DNA from 4 places in the Streptomyces sp. NPDC030893 genome. Region 2 is predicted to be linked to each of the others. Evidence: riboswitches for the same ligand, from Rfam matches in the RefSeq annotation. Region 2 holds a riboswitch; each other region holds the start of a gene.

What was found. Region 2 has a riboswitch for cobalamin ahead of ACZ434_RS14850 (ribonucleoside-diphosphate reductase subunit alpha). Riboswitches for the same ligand answer to the same signal wherever they lie in the genome.
Region 1: another riboswitch for cobalamin. It lies ahead of ACZ434_RS10415 (energy-coupling factor ABC transporter permease); the one in region 2 lies ahead of ACZ434_RS14850 (ribonucleoside-diphosphate reductase subunit alpha).
Region 3: another riboswitch for cobalamin. It lies ahead of ACZ434_RS03480 (prenyltransferase/squalene oxidase repeat-containing protein); the one in region 2 lies ahead of ACZ434_RS14850 (ribonucleoside-diphosphate reductase subunit alpha).
Region 4: another riboswitch for cobalamin. It lies ahead of ACZ434_RS17105 (cobalamin biosynthesis protein); the one in region 2 lies ahead of ACZ434_RS14850 (ribonucleoside-diphosphate reductase subunit alpha).

Annotation. Positions count from the first base shown of each region.
Region 1 is NZ_JBVIFC010000004.1:103,933-107,402, forward strand. Features, by position in the region: gene ACZ434_RS10400 (energy-coupling factor ABC transporter ATP-binding protein) at 1-307, opposite strand, end outside; partial or broken gene cbiQ (cobalt ECF transporter T component CbiQ) at 304-1,053, opposite strand; gene ACZ434_RS10410 (energy-coupling factor ABC transporter substrate-binding protein) at 1,060-1,425, opposite strand; gene ACZ434_RS10415 (energy-coupling factor ABC transporter permease) at 1,422-2,132, opposite strand; cobalamin riboswitch at 2,163-2,345, opposite strand; gene ACZ434_RS10420 (PadR family transcriptional regulator) at 2,545-2,883, shown strand; gene ACZ434_RS10425 (HAAS signaling domain-containing protein) at 2,880-3,470, shown strand, end outside.
Region 2 is NZ_JBVIFC010000006.1:164,174-167,643, reverse strand. Features, by position in the region: gene mctP (monocarboxylate uptake permease MctP) at 1-715, shown strand, start outside; gene ACZ434_RS14855 (GNAT family N-acetyltransferase) at 788-1,294, shown strand; cobalamin riboswitch at 1,309-1,471, shown strand; gene ACZ434_RS14850 (ribonucleoside-diphosphate reductase subunit alpha) at 1,594-3,470, shown strand, end outside.
Region 3 is NZ_JBVIFC010000001.1:788,834-792,303, reverse strand. Features, by position in the region: gene ACZ434_RS03490 (glycosyltransferase family 4 protein) at 1-947, opposite strand, end outside; gene ACZ434_RS03485 (TetR family transcriptional regulator) at 1,154-1,870, shown strand; cobalamin riboswitch at 1,923-2,059, shown strand; gene ACZ434_RS03480 (prenyltransferase/squalene oxidase repeat-containing protein) at 2,177-3,424, shown strand; gene ACZ434_RS03475 (SCO2322 family protein) at 3,421-3,470, shown strand, end outside.
Region 4 is NZ_JBVIFC010000008.1:28,685-32,154, forward strand. Features, by position in the region: gene ACZ434_RS17095 (inorganic phosphate transporter) at 1-792, shown strand, start outside; gene ACZ434_RS17100 (hypothetical protein) at 824-1,045, shown strand; cobalamin riboswitch at 1,221-1,356, shown strand; gene ACZ434_RS17105 (cobalamin biosynthesis protein) at 1,479-2,420, shown strand; gene ACZ434_RS17110 (cobyric acid synthase) at 2,417-3,470, shown strand, end outside.

The DNA of each region.
Region 1 (3,470 bases), on a different contig from region 2:
GCCCGACCGACGCGGCGAACAACTGGTCGTCCGGGTCCTGCACCACGAGCTGCACCGTCGTCCGCAACCGGGTCAGCCCCCTGCGGTCGTAGCGCACGGGTACGCCGTCGACGCTCAACTCGCCGCTCCCCGGCCGCAGTCCGCCGCTCAGCAGCCGCATCAGCGTCGTCTTCCCGCTGCCGTTGCGCCCCAGCAGGGCCAGCGCCCGGCCCTCGCGCACCTCGAAGTCCAGGCCGGTGAGCACGGGCGGGCCGTCCTCGTACGCGAAGGACGCACCCCGCAGCGCCACCAGCACGGACTCGCTCACGACAACGGCCTTTCCAGTACGAGGGTCAGGGCGGCCAGCGCCACCAGCAGCGCCACGCTCAGCGCCGTGAACCGCACGGAGACCCGTGCCTCGGGCACCAGCACGCGCAGGGTGCCGTCGTAGCCGCGTCCGGCGAGCCCGGAGTGCAGCCGCGCCGCCCGGTCGAAGGAGCGGACGAAGGCGGTGGCCCCGAGTCCGCCGAGCGAACGCCAGGTCGCCGCCCGGGTGGTGTGACCCAGCCGGGCGGCCTGCGCCCGCTAGACCCGGCGCACCGAGTCCAGCAGCAGAAAGCTCATCCGGTACGTCACCAGCGCCACGTCCACGAGCGGTGCGGGCACCCCGGCGCGCACCAGACGCGGCAGCAGGTCCGACATCGGCGTGGTGAACGCGAACAGCAGCACCCCGAGGGAGGCCGCCGACGTACGGAGCAGCAACTCCCCGGCGCGCAGCGGCCCGTCCGCGGCCGGGGACACGAAACCGCCGGGCCCGCCCACCCGCACCAGCAGGGCGAGCGCTCCGGTGAGGCAGAAGCCCAGCGGCACCCGGTACGCCCGCCACAGGCGCCGCGCCGGCACCCCCGCCGGGCCGAGCAGCACCGTGAGCGCGGTCACCAGCACCAGGGCCGCTCCCGGCCAGGGCGGCAGTGCGATCGCGAGCACGGTGAGGCCGAGCCCCAGCACGGCCTTGTCCACGGGATGACGGCGGCGCCAGCGGCTGCTGTGCGCTGCCGCGTCGATCGGCAGCACGGGCCGTCAGACCGGTCGTCCGGCGGCGGCCCCGTCATCGGCGTCCCCGGCTGTCCCGGTCCGCTCGACCGCCCGCTCCTCGCCCTGCCGCCGTCCGCGGCGCAGCCCGAAGTAGTAGGCGAGGACGCCCGCGCCGATCGCCGCCTGGAGGGCGAACAGCGCCGACTCGACCTCCCCGGAGGGTGGTTCGTACAGCGGGGAGAACCACGGTTCGTAGTCCGGGTCGATCTCGGTGATCGCCGTCTCCGCCTCGGCGTCCGCGCCGGCGAACGGCTCCTCCTTGTGGTCGCCGAGCCCGAACACCAGCGGGATCACGGCGAGGGCGGCCACGAGGGCCAGCAGCAGTGTGTTGATCCTCGCGTTGCGGCTCATCGGGTCACCGCCCCGGCCGGCTCCGCCGGCTTGCGCCCGGCCACCGAGGTCACCAGCACCCCGAGCCGGGTCAGCTCGCCCCTGCTGGAGCGCACCAGCATGCGCATCACCAGCACGGTCAGCAGCCCCTCGCTCACCGCGAGCGGGATCTGCGTCACGGCGAAGATGGAGCCGAACGTGCCCAGCGCGCCGGGGAATCCGCCGGCCGGGTCGGGGAAGGCGAGCGCCAGCTGCACGCTCGTCACGCAGTACGTCGACAGGTCGGCGGCGAACGCTCCGCAGAACACGGCGCCCATCAGCGGCGCTCCGGACCGCCGCAGCAGCCGGTGGACGCCGTACCCGGCCCACGGGCCGACGACCGCCATCGAGAAGACGTTGGCGCCGAGCGTGGTCAGCCCGCCGTGGGCCAGCAGCAGCGCCTGGAACAGCAGGGTGATGGTGCCCAGCACCGCCATCACCGGCGGCCGGAACAGGATCGCGCCGAGTCCCGTGCCGGTGGGGTGGGAACAACTCCCCGTGACCGACGGCAGTTTCAGCGCGGACAGGACGAAGGTGAAGGCTCCCGAGGCGCCGAGCAGCAGTGTGCTCTCGGGATGTTCCCTGACTTCACGGATGAGCGACCGGGCTCCGTGGACGACGAACGGCGCCGATGCGACGCCCCAGGCGACCGCGTGCGCCGGTGGCAGAAAACCCTCGGCAATGTGCATGGCTCAGCAGACCCTCTCCAGCACCTCGTGGATGGTTGACGCGCCTTGGCCGGTCTCCTGGCTGACGGGTACCACCGCCCGTGCTCCGCCTTCCCGGGTCCCGAGGGACCCAGTGGCTGCCCGCGAGGGCCGGAGCCGGACTTCCCGATCACAGTGGCGAGGGCCGCACCGGTATCGCACCGATTTCCCGTCACCAAGGCGTGGCGACAGTAATGCCCCCACCGGCCCGGTGACAAGCGGTCACCGGGGGCGCGCGGACGGCGCACACCTGCGCACACCTGCGCGACGGGGGAGGGTCCCGCGCCGTTCGCCCCGCTGTCTCCCGTGCCGCCTAGCGTCCGGGCCGTCGGCCCGGGAACACACATGGAGCGGGGGGTGACATTAGTGTGCGGCGCACAGTATCGTGTGAGCCGTGTCCGTAGAAGAACTGACCCTGAGCCAGGCGCAGGAACTGCGCCGCGGGACGGTGGTGCTCGCCTGTCTGGCGCTGCTCCGGAAACCGCAGTACGGCTATGCGCTCCTGGAGACGCTCGACGACGCGGGGGTCACCGTCGACGGAAACACGCTCTACCCACTGCTGCGGCGCCTGGAGAAACAGGGGCTGCTGACGAGCGAGTGGAACACCGACGAGTCCCGCCCGCGCAAGTTCTACCGCGTCAGCCCCGACGGATCCCGGGTCCGCGAGGGCCTGGTGCGGGAATGGCAGGATCTCGTCGCCTCGATCTCACGACTCACCAAGGAGAACGAATGAGTACGGGGGTGCTCACCGAGCGCTATGTCCACGAGGTGGTCCGGCGGCTCCCGGCGGACCAGCGTGAGGACCTGGCGCAGGAGCTCCGCGCCACCATCGCCGACACCGTCGAGGGGCGGGGCGGCGACGACCACCAGGCGGCCGAGCGGGAGGTGCTCAGCGAACTGGGGGACCCGGTGCGCTACGCGGCCCGGTACACCGACCGGCCCGTGTCCCTGATCGGCCCGGACCTGTATCCCGCCTACATACGGGTGCTGGTCCCCCTGGTCACCGGCGTGCTGCCGGCCCTCTCCCTCGGCCTCGCGCTGCTGGAGGTGGCCGACGGCGGCGGCCTCGGTGCGGCCCTCCGGGTCGGCGCCGGCACGCTGGTCGGAGTCGGCGCCCAACTGGTCGCGGCGATCACCGTGGTGTTCGCCGTGACCGAGCGGGTGCGGTACCGCCGCGGCACCACGGGCGAGCGCTGGACGCCGGACGAACTGCCCGACGCCCCGCGGGACGACCGGGGCGGGGTCGCGGCCCTCGCCGCCGTGGCCTGGGACGTGCTGCTGTTCGCGCTGATCGTCTGGCAGCACACCGCCGAGCCGTAC
Region 2 (3,470 bases):
CGCGCTGCTCGGTTTCATGGCGATCGCGGCCGGGGTCGAGGTCGACAACGGCCAGCTGGCGATCCCGCAGCTCTTCGAGAACATGTTCCCGGCCTGGTTCGCGGGCGTGGCCTTCGCGGCGATCGGCATCGGCGCGCTGGTGCCGGCGGCGATCATGTCGATCGCGGCGGCGAACCTGTTCACCCGCAACATCTACAAGGACTTCATCAGACCGGACGCCACCCCGGCGCAGGAGACCAAGGTCTCCAAGATCGTCTCGCTGCTGGTGAAGGTGGGCGCGCTGGCGTTCGTGCTGACCATGGACAAGACGGTCGCCATCAACTTCCAGCTGCTCGGCGGCATCTGGATCCTGCAGACCTTCCCGGCGCTGGTGGGCGGCCTGTTCACCCGCTGGTTCCACCGCTGGGCGCTGATCGGCGGCTGGGCGGTCGGCATGGTCTACGGCACGGTCGCCGCGTACGGGGTGGCCTCGCCCACGCAGAAGCACTTCGGCGGGTCCGCGAAGGAGATCCCGGGCATCGGTGAGATCGGCTACATCGGTCTCACGGCCTTCGTGCTCAATGTCGTGGTGACGGTCGTGCTGACCTTCGTCATGCGGGCCCTCAAGGCGCCCGAGGGGATCGACCGGACCGCGCCGGAGGACTACACGGCGGACGCGGGCGACCCCGGCGTCGCGGCGGAGCTCCCGCCGGCCACGGCGGGCAGCAGCCACTGACACCCCGTCGGGTGACGGGCCGCCGGGAAAAACCGGCGGCCCGTTGTCGTACCCGTCCGGCACACTCCCCTCATGGACATCGTCATCCGGCCGGCGCGGCCCGGCGAGTACGGGGAACTCGGTGAGATCACCGCGCAGGCCTATCTGCGGGACGGGCTGCTGGACTTCGGGGAGAGCGACCCGTATCTCGACCGGCTCCGGGACGTGGCGGAGCGGGCGGCCGCCGCCGAGGTGCTGGTCGCCGAGGAGAACGGGACGGTGCTGGGCGGGGTGACCTTCGTGCCGGGCGGCGGGCCGATGGGCGACATAGCCGGGCCCGGCGAGGCGGAGATACGGATGCTCGCGGTCGCCCACGCGGCCCGGGGCCGGGGCGCCGGGGAGGCCCTGGTGCGGGCCTGCGTCGACCGGGCACGGGCCACCGAGGGCTGCCGGGCGATCGTGCTGTCGACCCAGCCCACGATGCGCTCCGCCCACCGCATCTACGAGCGGCTGGGCTTCACCCGCGCACCCGAACGCGACTGGAACCCGCTGCCGGACGTGGACGACCTCATGCTCCTCGCCTACACACTGACGCTCTGACACCGACGCGACACAAGATATGGGGCTGTCGGCGGCACCCGGCACAAGATGTATGCTCGTGCTCGCTGTCGCCGCAGGGGAATCCGGTGTGAATCCGGAACTGTCCCGCAACGGTGTACCCATGCCCGCGTGTGCGTGGGCGTCAGTCCGAGGACCTGCCGACAGTGCGCCCGGCCGTCCGGTCCGGGTGCCCGACGTCCGGGCCTCGCGGAATGGGCCGGTGGACGCGACGCCCCGTGCGTTCGTGTACTGCCCCCTGCGCTCTTCGAGGCCCCGTGCCGAGCGAGGGAGAGCCCCACGTGACCATCGCGCCAGCCGATCCGGCTTCAGCGATCGACGTGACCCGGGAGAGCGAGGGCCCCGGTGCCGCGCTGCTGCGGACCCTGACCGAGCTGTCCGCCGACCTGCGGGGCGCCGACCCCGGCCGGGTCGCCGCCGCCGCGCTGCGCGGCCGGTCCGCGTCCGCCGACGAGGCGGAGCTGCGGGAGCTGGCCACCGAGGCGGCGGCCGGGCTCATCTCCGAGGACCCCGCCTACTCGCGGCTCGCCGCCCGGCTGCTGACCCTCTCCGTACGCGCCGAGGCCGCCTCGCAGGGCGTCACCTCCTTCACCGGGTCCGTCGCGACCGGGCACCGCGAGGGCCTGGTCGCCGACCGGACCGCCGCGTTCGTCCGGCTGCACGCCGGCCGGCTCGACGCGCTGATCGACCCCGGCGCCGACGACCGCTTCGGCTACTTCGGCCTGCGCACCCTGCACAGCCGCTACCTGCTGCGGCACCCGGTCACCCGCAAGGTCGTCGAGACGCCCCAGCACTTCCTGCTGCGGGTCGCCGCCGGTCTCGCCGGGGACGACAGCGCCCGCTCGGTGGACGAGGTCGCCGCGCTCTACGGGCTGATGAGCCGCCTGGACTACCTGCCCTCCTCCCCCACGCTGTTCAACTCCGGCACCCGGCACCCCCAGATGTCGTCCTGCTACCTCCTCGACTCCCCCAAGGACGAGCTGGACTCCATCTACGACCGCTACCACCAGGTCGCCCGGCTCTCCAAGCACGCCGGCGGCATCGGCCTGGCCTACTCCCGCATCCGTGCCCGGGGTTCCCTGATCCGCGGCACCAACGGCCATTCCAACGGCATCGTCCCGTTCCTGAAGACGCTGGACGCCTCGGTGGCCGCCGTGAACCAGGGCGGGCGGCGCAAGGGCGCGGCGGCGGTCTACCTGGAGACCTGGCACCTGGACGTCGAGGAGTTCCTGGAGCTGCGCGACAACACCGGTGAGGACGCCCGCCGTACGCACAATCTGAACCTCGCGCACTGGGTGCCGGACGAGTTCATGCGGCGGGTGGACGCCGACGGGCAGTGGTCGCTGTTCTCCCCGTCGGACGTGCCGGAGCTGGTCGACCTGTGGGGCGAGGAGTTCGACGCCGCCTACCGCGGGGCCGAGGCGGCGGGGCTGGCCCGCAAGACCCTTCCCGCGCGTGAGCTGTACGGCCGGATGATGCGCACCCTCGCACAGACCGGCAACGGCTGGATGACCTTCAAGGACACCGCGAACCGCACGGCCAACCAGACCGCCGAGCCGGGCCATGTCATCCACTCCTCGAACCTGTGCACGGAGATCCTGGAGGTCACCGACGACGGGGAGACCGCGGTCTGCAACCTGGGGTCGGTCAACCTCGGCGCCTTCGTGGAGCGGGGGGACATCGACTGGGAGCGCCTGGACGAGACGGTGCGTACGGCCGTGACGTTCCTCGACCGGGTCGTCGACATCAACTTCTACCCGACCGAGCAGGCGGGCCGTTCCAACGCCCGCTGGCGCCCGGTCGGCCTCGGCGCCATGGGTCTGCAGGACGTCTTCTTCCAGCTGCGGCTGCCCTTCGACTCCCCCGAGGCCAAGGCCCTCTCCACCCGCATCGCCGAGCGGATCATGCTCGCCGCGTACGAGACCTCGGCCGACCTGGCGGAACGCCACGGCCCGCTGCCGGCCTGGGAGAAGACGCGCACCGCGCGGGGCGTGCTCCATCCCGACCACTACGGCGTCGAGACCACCTGGCCGGAGCGCTGGGCGGCACTGCGCGAGCGGATGGCCAGGACCGGGCTGCGCAACTCCCTGCTCCTCGCGATCGCCCCGACCGCCACCATCGCCTCCATCGTGGGCGCCTACGAATGCGTCGAGCCGCA
Region 3 (3,470 bases), on a different contig from region 2:
ATGCCCTTGACGAACTCGACGGCGCCCTCGAGGCCGTAGCGCTCCATGGCGCGGGCGACCGGCCCCTCCGTGGGCCGCTTGCCGACGACGACGAGGTGGGCGTCGGGCTGCTCGGCACGCACCTTCGCCAGCGCCTCGACGAGGAAGACCAGCCCCTTCAGCGGCACGTCCGCGCTGGAGGTGGTCACGATCCGGCCCGGCACGACCGCCACCGACGGGTCGGGCGAGAACAGGTCGGTGTCGGCGCCGATGTGGACGACGTGGATACGGTCCCGCCGTACGCCGAGGTCCTCGATGATCTCCTGGCGGGAGGTGCCGGAGACGGTGAGCACGGACGGCAGCCGGCGCGCCACCCGCTTCTGCATGCGGGTGAACGCGTACCAGCGGCGCACCGAGAAGCGCCGCTGCCAGTTCGCGGCGGCGTCCAGTTCGAGCCGCCGGTCGACGGTGATGGGGTGGTGGATGGTCGTCACCAGGGGCGCGCCGACGTCGCCGAGCAGGCCGTAGCCGAGGGTCTGGTTGTCGTGGACGACGTCGAACTCGCCGCGCCGGGCGCGCAGATGGCGGCGGGCACGCAGGGAGAACGTCAGCGGCTCGGGGAAGCCGCCGGTCCACATCGTGCCGACCTCGAGCGCGTCGATCCAGTCGCGGTACTCGTCGCGCTTCGGGGTGCGGAAGGGGTCCGGCTGGCGGTAGAGGTCGAGGCTGGGCAGCTCGGTGAGGCCCAGTCCGTCGTAGCCCTCGTCGAGCACGGCGTAGGGCTGGGCGCCGATGACCTCGACGCGGTGTCCGAGGCGGGCCAGTTCGCGGGAGAGGTGGCGGACGTAGACGCCCTGGCCGCCGCAGAACGGGTTTCCCTTATAGGTGAGGAGTGCGATCCGGAGCGGTCGCAAGCCGTCGGATGCGGGGCCCGCCGAGGGCCCGGCCTGACTGGCCTCAGCGGTCACTCTGGGCCCCCTTCTCCCTGCACGGTCCCGCGACATTACGCCGGGACGCTGATCTAGAACAAGTTTCAGAGTTGATCGTCCGGAGGATCCGAATCTACCGGCAGGTAGGGACGGTGGGAGCGGCGGAGCGGGTGATTCACGCCACGACGGACGGCGTGCCATGCTGTCCGATCATCGACCCTCACCGACTGTCACGGACGGGACCCATGCCCGCGGAAGCCAGAAGGACCGAGGCGGCCGAGGCGGCCCAGGCGGCTGACGCGGTCGTCGCGGGGAAGGCCGCGTCAGCGGCGCGGCCGGACGCGGCCTCTCCCCTCACCGAGCGGCAGGAGGCGCGGCGGCGGCGCATCCTTCAGGCGTGCGCGCGGCTGGCCGGCCGGGGCGGCTTCGACGCGGTGCAGATGCGGGAGGTCGCGGAGTCCTCCCAGGTGGCCCTGGGCACGCTGTACCGCTACTTCCCGTCCAAGATCCATCTGCTGGTCGCCATGATGCGGGACCAGTTGGAGCACATGCACGCGACGCTGCGGAAGAAGCCCCCGGCCGGCGCGACCGCCGGCGAGCAGGTCGCGGAGACCCTGATGCGGGCCTTCCGGGCGCTCCAGCGCGAGCCGCAGCTCGCCGACGCGATGGTGCGCGCCCTGACCTTCGCGGACCGCGGCGCGAGTCCGGAGGTCGACCGGGTCACCCGGCAGACCACGCTGATCATCCTGGACGCCATGGGGCTCACCGACCCGACGCCGGACCAGCTCGCGGCGGTCCGGGTCATCGAGCACACCTGGTACTCGGCGCTGATCACCTGGCTGTCGGGGCGCGCCTCCATCGAACAGGTCGGCACGGACATCGAGACGGCGTGCCGGCTGATCGACCTGACCTCCCCCGGCCCCGCCGGCCCCCGCGGAGACGGCGGAGGCACCGCCGGGTGACCTCGCTCACCCCGCGGCCCCGCCCCGTTCCCACCGCTCACGGCCGCCCCTGACCTCACCTTTACGGGCGGGTAGAGTGGCGGCGTCGTCATCACACCCGTACGGGGGGAAGCCGGTGCAATTCCGGCGCTGACCCGCAACCGTGAACCGTCCGCGAGACGGTGAGCCGGACTGCCCCGCACGGATCGTGACCGGCTCACGTGCCCGGCAGCCCGCCGGCGCACGGGCACCGTCGAGGTATACGGAGCCGAGCCGCCGGGGTGTCCCGCGCTGCCCGGCCCTCTTCAGGGAGAGGCCCCGCCCATCATGATCGTCCGTCGCAGCGCAGCGGTTCTCGCCGCCGTCGCCGTGATCGGCGCCGCCGCACCGGCCGCCGCCGATTCGTCCCCGTCCCCGTCGCCGTCCCAGCCGGCGCTCCCCTCCGCCCTGTACGGCGACAGCGACCCCCAGTACGACGGCGTCTGGCGCCAGTCGCTCGCCCTGCTCGCGCAGCACACGGCGGGCGTCGAGCCGCCGAAGGCCGCCGTCGACTGGCTGACCGGCCAGCAGTGCTCCGACGGCTCCTTCGCGCCGTACCGTGCCGACATAGCGCAGGCGTGCGACGCCGGCACGACGGTCGACACCAACCAGACCTCCGCCGCTGTCCAGGCGCTCGCCGCGCTCGGCGGCCACGACGCGGTCACGGACAAGGCGGTCGGCTGGCTGAAGTCCGTGCAGAACGAGGACGGCGGCTGGGGCTACCTGGCGGGCGGCGCCAGCGACACCAACTCCACCTCCGTCGTCGTCGGCGCCCTCGCGGCCGCCGGGGAGAAGCCCGCCGAGGTGAAGAAGGACGGCAAGTCCCCCTACGACGCCCTGCTGGGGCTGGCGCTGCCCTGCGAGGGCGACGGCGCGGGCGCGTTCGCCTTCCAGCCGGACAAGAAGGGCGAGTTGACCGCCAACGGCGACGCGACGGCGGCGGGCGTGCTCGGCTCGCTCGGCGCGGGCATGGCCGCCGGGCCGGGCGGGGGCGGACAGGGGAAGACCGGGTGCGAGAAGGCCGGCAGCCCCGAGCAGGCCGCCGCCAACGGCGCCGCGTACCTCACGGCCGCTCTCGCCGAGGGCGGTCACCTCGTCTCCTCCCTGCCCGGCGCCGAGGACCAGCCCGACTACGGCAACACCGCCGACGCGGTCGTCGCGCTCGCCGCGCAGGGCGCCACGGCGCAGGCCGGCACCTCCCTGGCGTGGCTGGAGAAGAACGCCGCCGACTGGGCCGCCCAGAGCGGTCCCGCCGCCTACGCCCAGCTCATCTTCGCGGCCCACGCGACGGGCGCGGACCCGCGTGCCTTCGGCGGCACGGACCTGGTGGAGCGGCTCTCGGCGACGGGCCCCGCCGCCCCCGAGAAGACCGGCGGGAAGACCGGCGGGAAGACCGGCGAGGAGAAGAAGGCCGAGGAGAAGAAGGACGACTCCGGTCCGGGCTCCGCCCTCTGGTGGATCGTCGGTGTCTGCCTGGCCGCCGCTGTCGCCGTCGGCGGCTTCCTGCTCCGCGCCCGCGCGAGGAAGCAGCCGTGATCCGCCGGTTCACCGTCCTGTTCCTGGCCGCGCTCCTGCCCCTGCT
Region 4 (3,470 bases), on a different contig from region 2:
ACCTACCGCCTGGGCCGCAAGGCCGACGGCAAGGCCTCCGAGAAGGGCTACCGCGCCGGCCAGATCGCCTCCGCCGGCCTGGTCTCCCTGGCCCACGGCACCAACGACGCCCAGAAGACGATGGGCATCATCACGCTCGCCCTGGTCGCCGGCGGCGCCCTCGCCCCCGACTCCGACCCGCCGATGTGGGTCATCGTCTCGGCCGGTGTCGCCATCGCGCTGGGCACCTACCTCGGCGGCTGGCGCATCATCCGCACCATGGGCAAGGGCCTGACCGACCTCCAGCCGCAGCAGGGCTTCGCCGCCCAGACCAGCGCCGCGACGGTCATCCTGGCCTCCTCGCACCTCGGCTTCTCCCTCTCCACCACGCACTCCGTCTCCGGTGCCGTGATGGGCGCGGGCCTCGGCCGCAAGGGCGGTGTCGTCCGCTGGTCGACCGCCACCCGCATGTTCGTCGCCTGGGGTCTGACGCTGCCCGCGGCGGCCTTCGTCGCGGCCGTCGCCGAGTGGGTCTGCGGCTTCGGCAGCTGGGGCACCGCGGTCGTGGCCGTCTTCCTGGTCGCCTCCAGCTTCGCCATCTGGAAGATCTCCCGCCGCGAGATCGTCGACCACACCAACGTCAACGACCACGAGGTCCCGGGCGAGGCGCCGTCCGGCGAGGAGCCGTCCGGCGTGGTGACGCAGGCGATGGCCGCCGTCACCCCTCCCCCGGCGGGCACCGTGACCGATGAACTCGCGGCCACGATCCCGGCCCCCAACGACCCGGCGGCGCCGGCCAAGACCGCCGTCTGACCGCGACCCGGTACGAAGGAAGAAGAGCACCATGCAGATCGACTGGGCAGCCCTCGGCTCCGTCTTCGGCGTCAGCCTCGTGGTCACCGTGGCGCTGGTGGCCCTGTTCACCCTCGGCATCACCGGACTGTCCCGCCGCGAGCGGGCAGCCGCCCAGGGCCAGTCCGCGGTCCTGGCCGTCACCGGCGCCTGGGCATGCTTCGCGGCGTGCGCGGCGGCGGTGGGCTACGGGATCTACCTGATCATGGCCTGACCCCGGCCCGGATCATGCCCTGATCCACGATCGTCACCGTCCGGCGGGCGGTGCGGGAGCCCCGGCACCCGCACCGCCCGCCGTCGTGTGCGCACCCCGCCCGCGGTTCACCCACCGGAACCCCTCTGTGGGCCTCAGCACACTTCAGCCTCGCAGGTCAACGGCAAGTTGACGGCCCTTCGGGGGCCGTGGTGGACTGCCTCAGCCAATACGGCGGCAGGAGAGGAAGCCGGTGCGATTCCGGCGCGGTCCCGCCACTGTCACCGGGTGAACACCCGGGAGCCAGGAACTCTCACCGCCGGTCTCGTCGAACCAGGGCGTGGACACCCTGAGTGAGGACATATCGCCATGCGCGGCTGCCTGTCGAGGTCGATCAGCGACACCCCACCCCGCTTCGGGGCCGGTCCCTCCGGATCCGTCACCGGCTGACCCCATGGGTGCCGATCGCGTATTCGCGTACGGCGCCGCCGCCGGCCTCCTCGGCGACCTGCTGCTCGGCGATCCCCGCCGTGGGCACCCGGTCGCCGCTTTCGGGCGGGCCGCGGCTGCCGTGGAACGAGTGCTGTGGCGCGACGACCGGGGCCGGGGTGCCGTGCACACCGCCGTGTGCGTCGGCGGCGCCGTGGCGCTGGGCGGCGTCGCCGCCCGCTGTGTGCGCTCCTCCCCCGCCGCCTCCGTCGCGCTGACGGCCGCCGCCACCTGGGCGGTCGTCGGGGGCACCTCGCTGGCCCGGGAGGCCCGCGCCGTCGGGCGGGCCCTGGAGGCCGGGGACGTCGAGGCGGCGCGGGAGCGGCTGCCGCACCTGTGCGGCCGTGACCCGCAGGCGCTGGACGCCGACGGCATCGCCCGCGCGGTGGTGGAGTCGGTCGCCGAGAACACCTCCGACGCCGTGGTGGGCGCGCTCGTGTGGGGCGCCGCCGCAGGGGTGCCGGGCCTGCTCGGGTTCCGGGCCGTCAACACCCTGGACGCGATGGTCGGCCACAAGTCCCCCCGCCACCGCCGCTACGGCTGGGCCTCCGCCCGTCTCGACGACGTGGCCGGCTGGCCGGGGGCGCGGCTGACCGCCGTACTCGCCGCGGCCGGCGGACCGGACCCGCGCGGCGCGGTACGGGCCTGGCGGGCCGACGCGCACCGCCATCCGAGCCCCAACGCCGGTCCCGTCGAGGCGTCCTTCGCGGGCGCGCTCGGGGTACGGCTCGGCGGGACGCTCTCCTACAGCGGCCGGGTCGAGCACCGGCCGGTACTCAACGGCGGCGGGCGGGCCGTCGCCGTGTCCGACATCGACCGGGCGGTACGGCTGTCGCGGCGCGTGGGCTGGCTGGCGCTCGGCGCCGGTGTGCTCGCGCGGAGCATCGTGAAGGGACGCAGGCCATGAGCGGTGGGGGGCTGCTGGTCGCCGGGACCACCTCGGACGCCGGCAAGAGCGTGGTGACCGCCGGGATCTGCCGGTGGCTGGTGCGGCAGGGCGTCAAGGTCGCGCCGTTCAAGGCGCAGAACATGTCGCTGAACTCGTTCGTCACCCGGGAGGGCGCCGAGATCGGGCGGGCGCAGGCCATGCAGGCCCAGGCCTGCCGCCTCGAGCCGACGGCGCTGATGAACCCGGTGCTGCTCAAGCCGGGCGGCGAGCGGTCCAGCCAGGTGGTGCTGCTGGGCAAGCCCGTCGGTGAGATGAGCGCGCGCGGCTACCACGGCGGGCGGCAGCAGCGGCTGCTCGGCACGGTGCTGGACTGCCTGGAGCAGCTGCGGAGCACGCACGACGCGGTGATCTGCGAGGGCGCCGGCAGCCCGGCCGAGATCAATCTGCGGCGCACGGACATCGTGAACATGGGGATCGCCCGGGCGGCCGGACTGCCCGTCCTGATCGTGGGCGACATCGACCGCGGCGGCGTCTTCGCGTCCTTCTTCGGCACCGTCGCCCTGCTGTCCCCCGAGGACCAGGACCTGGTCGCCGGGTTCCTCGTGAACAAGTTCCGGGGCGACGTGTCGCTGCTGGAGCCGGGGCTCGGCATGCTGCACGGCCTGACCGGGCGCCGGACGTACGGGGTGCTGCCGTTCCGGCACGGGCTCGGCATCGACGAGGAGGACGGACTGCGGGTGTCCCTGCGGGGAGCCGTCCGGGAGTCCGCGGTGACCGCGCCGGCCGGTGAGGACGTGCTGCGGGTCGCCGTGTGCGCGGTGCCGCTGATGTCCAACTTCACGGACGTCGACGCCCTCGCCGCCGAGCCGGGGGTCGTGGTGCGGTTCGTGGACCGGCCCGAGGAACTCACCGACGCCGACCTCGTGGTCGTCCCGGGTACGCGCGGCACCGTACGGGCGCTGGAGTGGCTGAGGGAGCGCGGGCTGGCGGACGCGCTGCGGCGGCGGGCGGCCGAGGGACGGCCCGTGCTGGGCATCTGCGGCGGCTTCCAGATCCTCGGCGAGCACA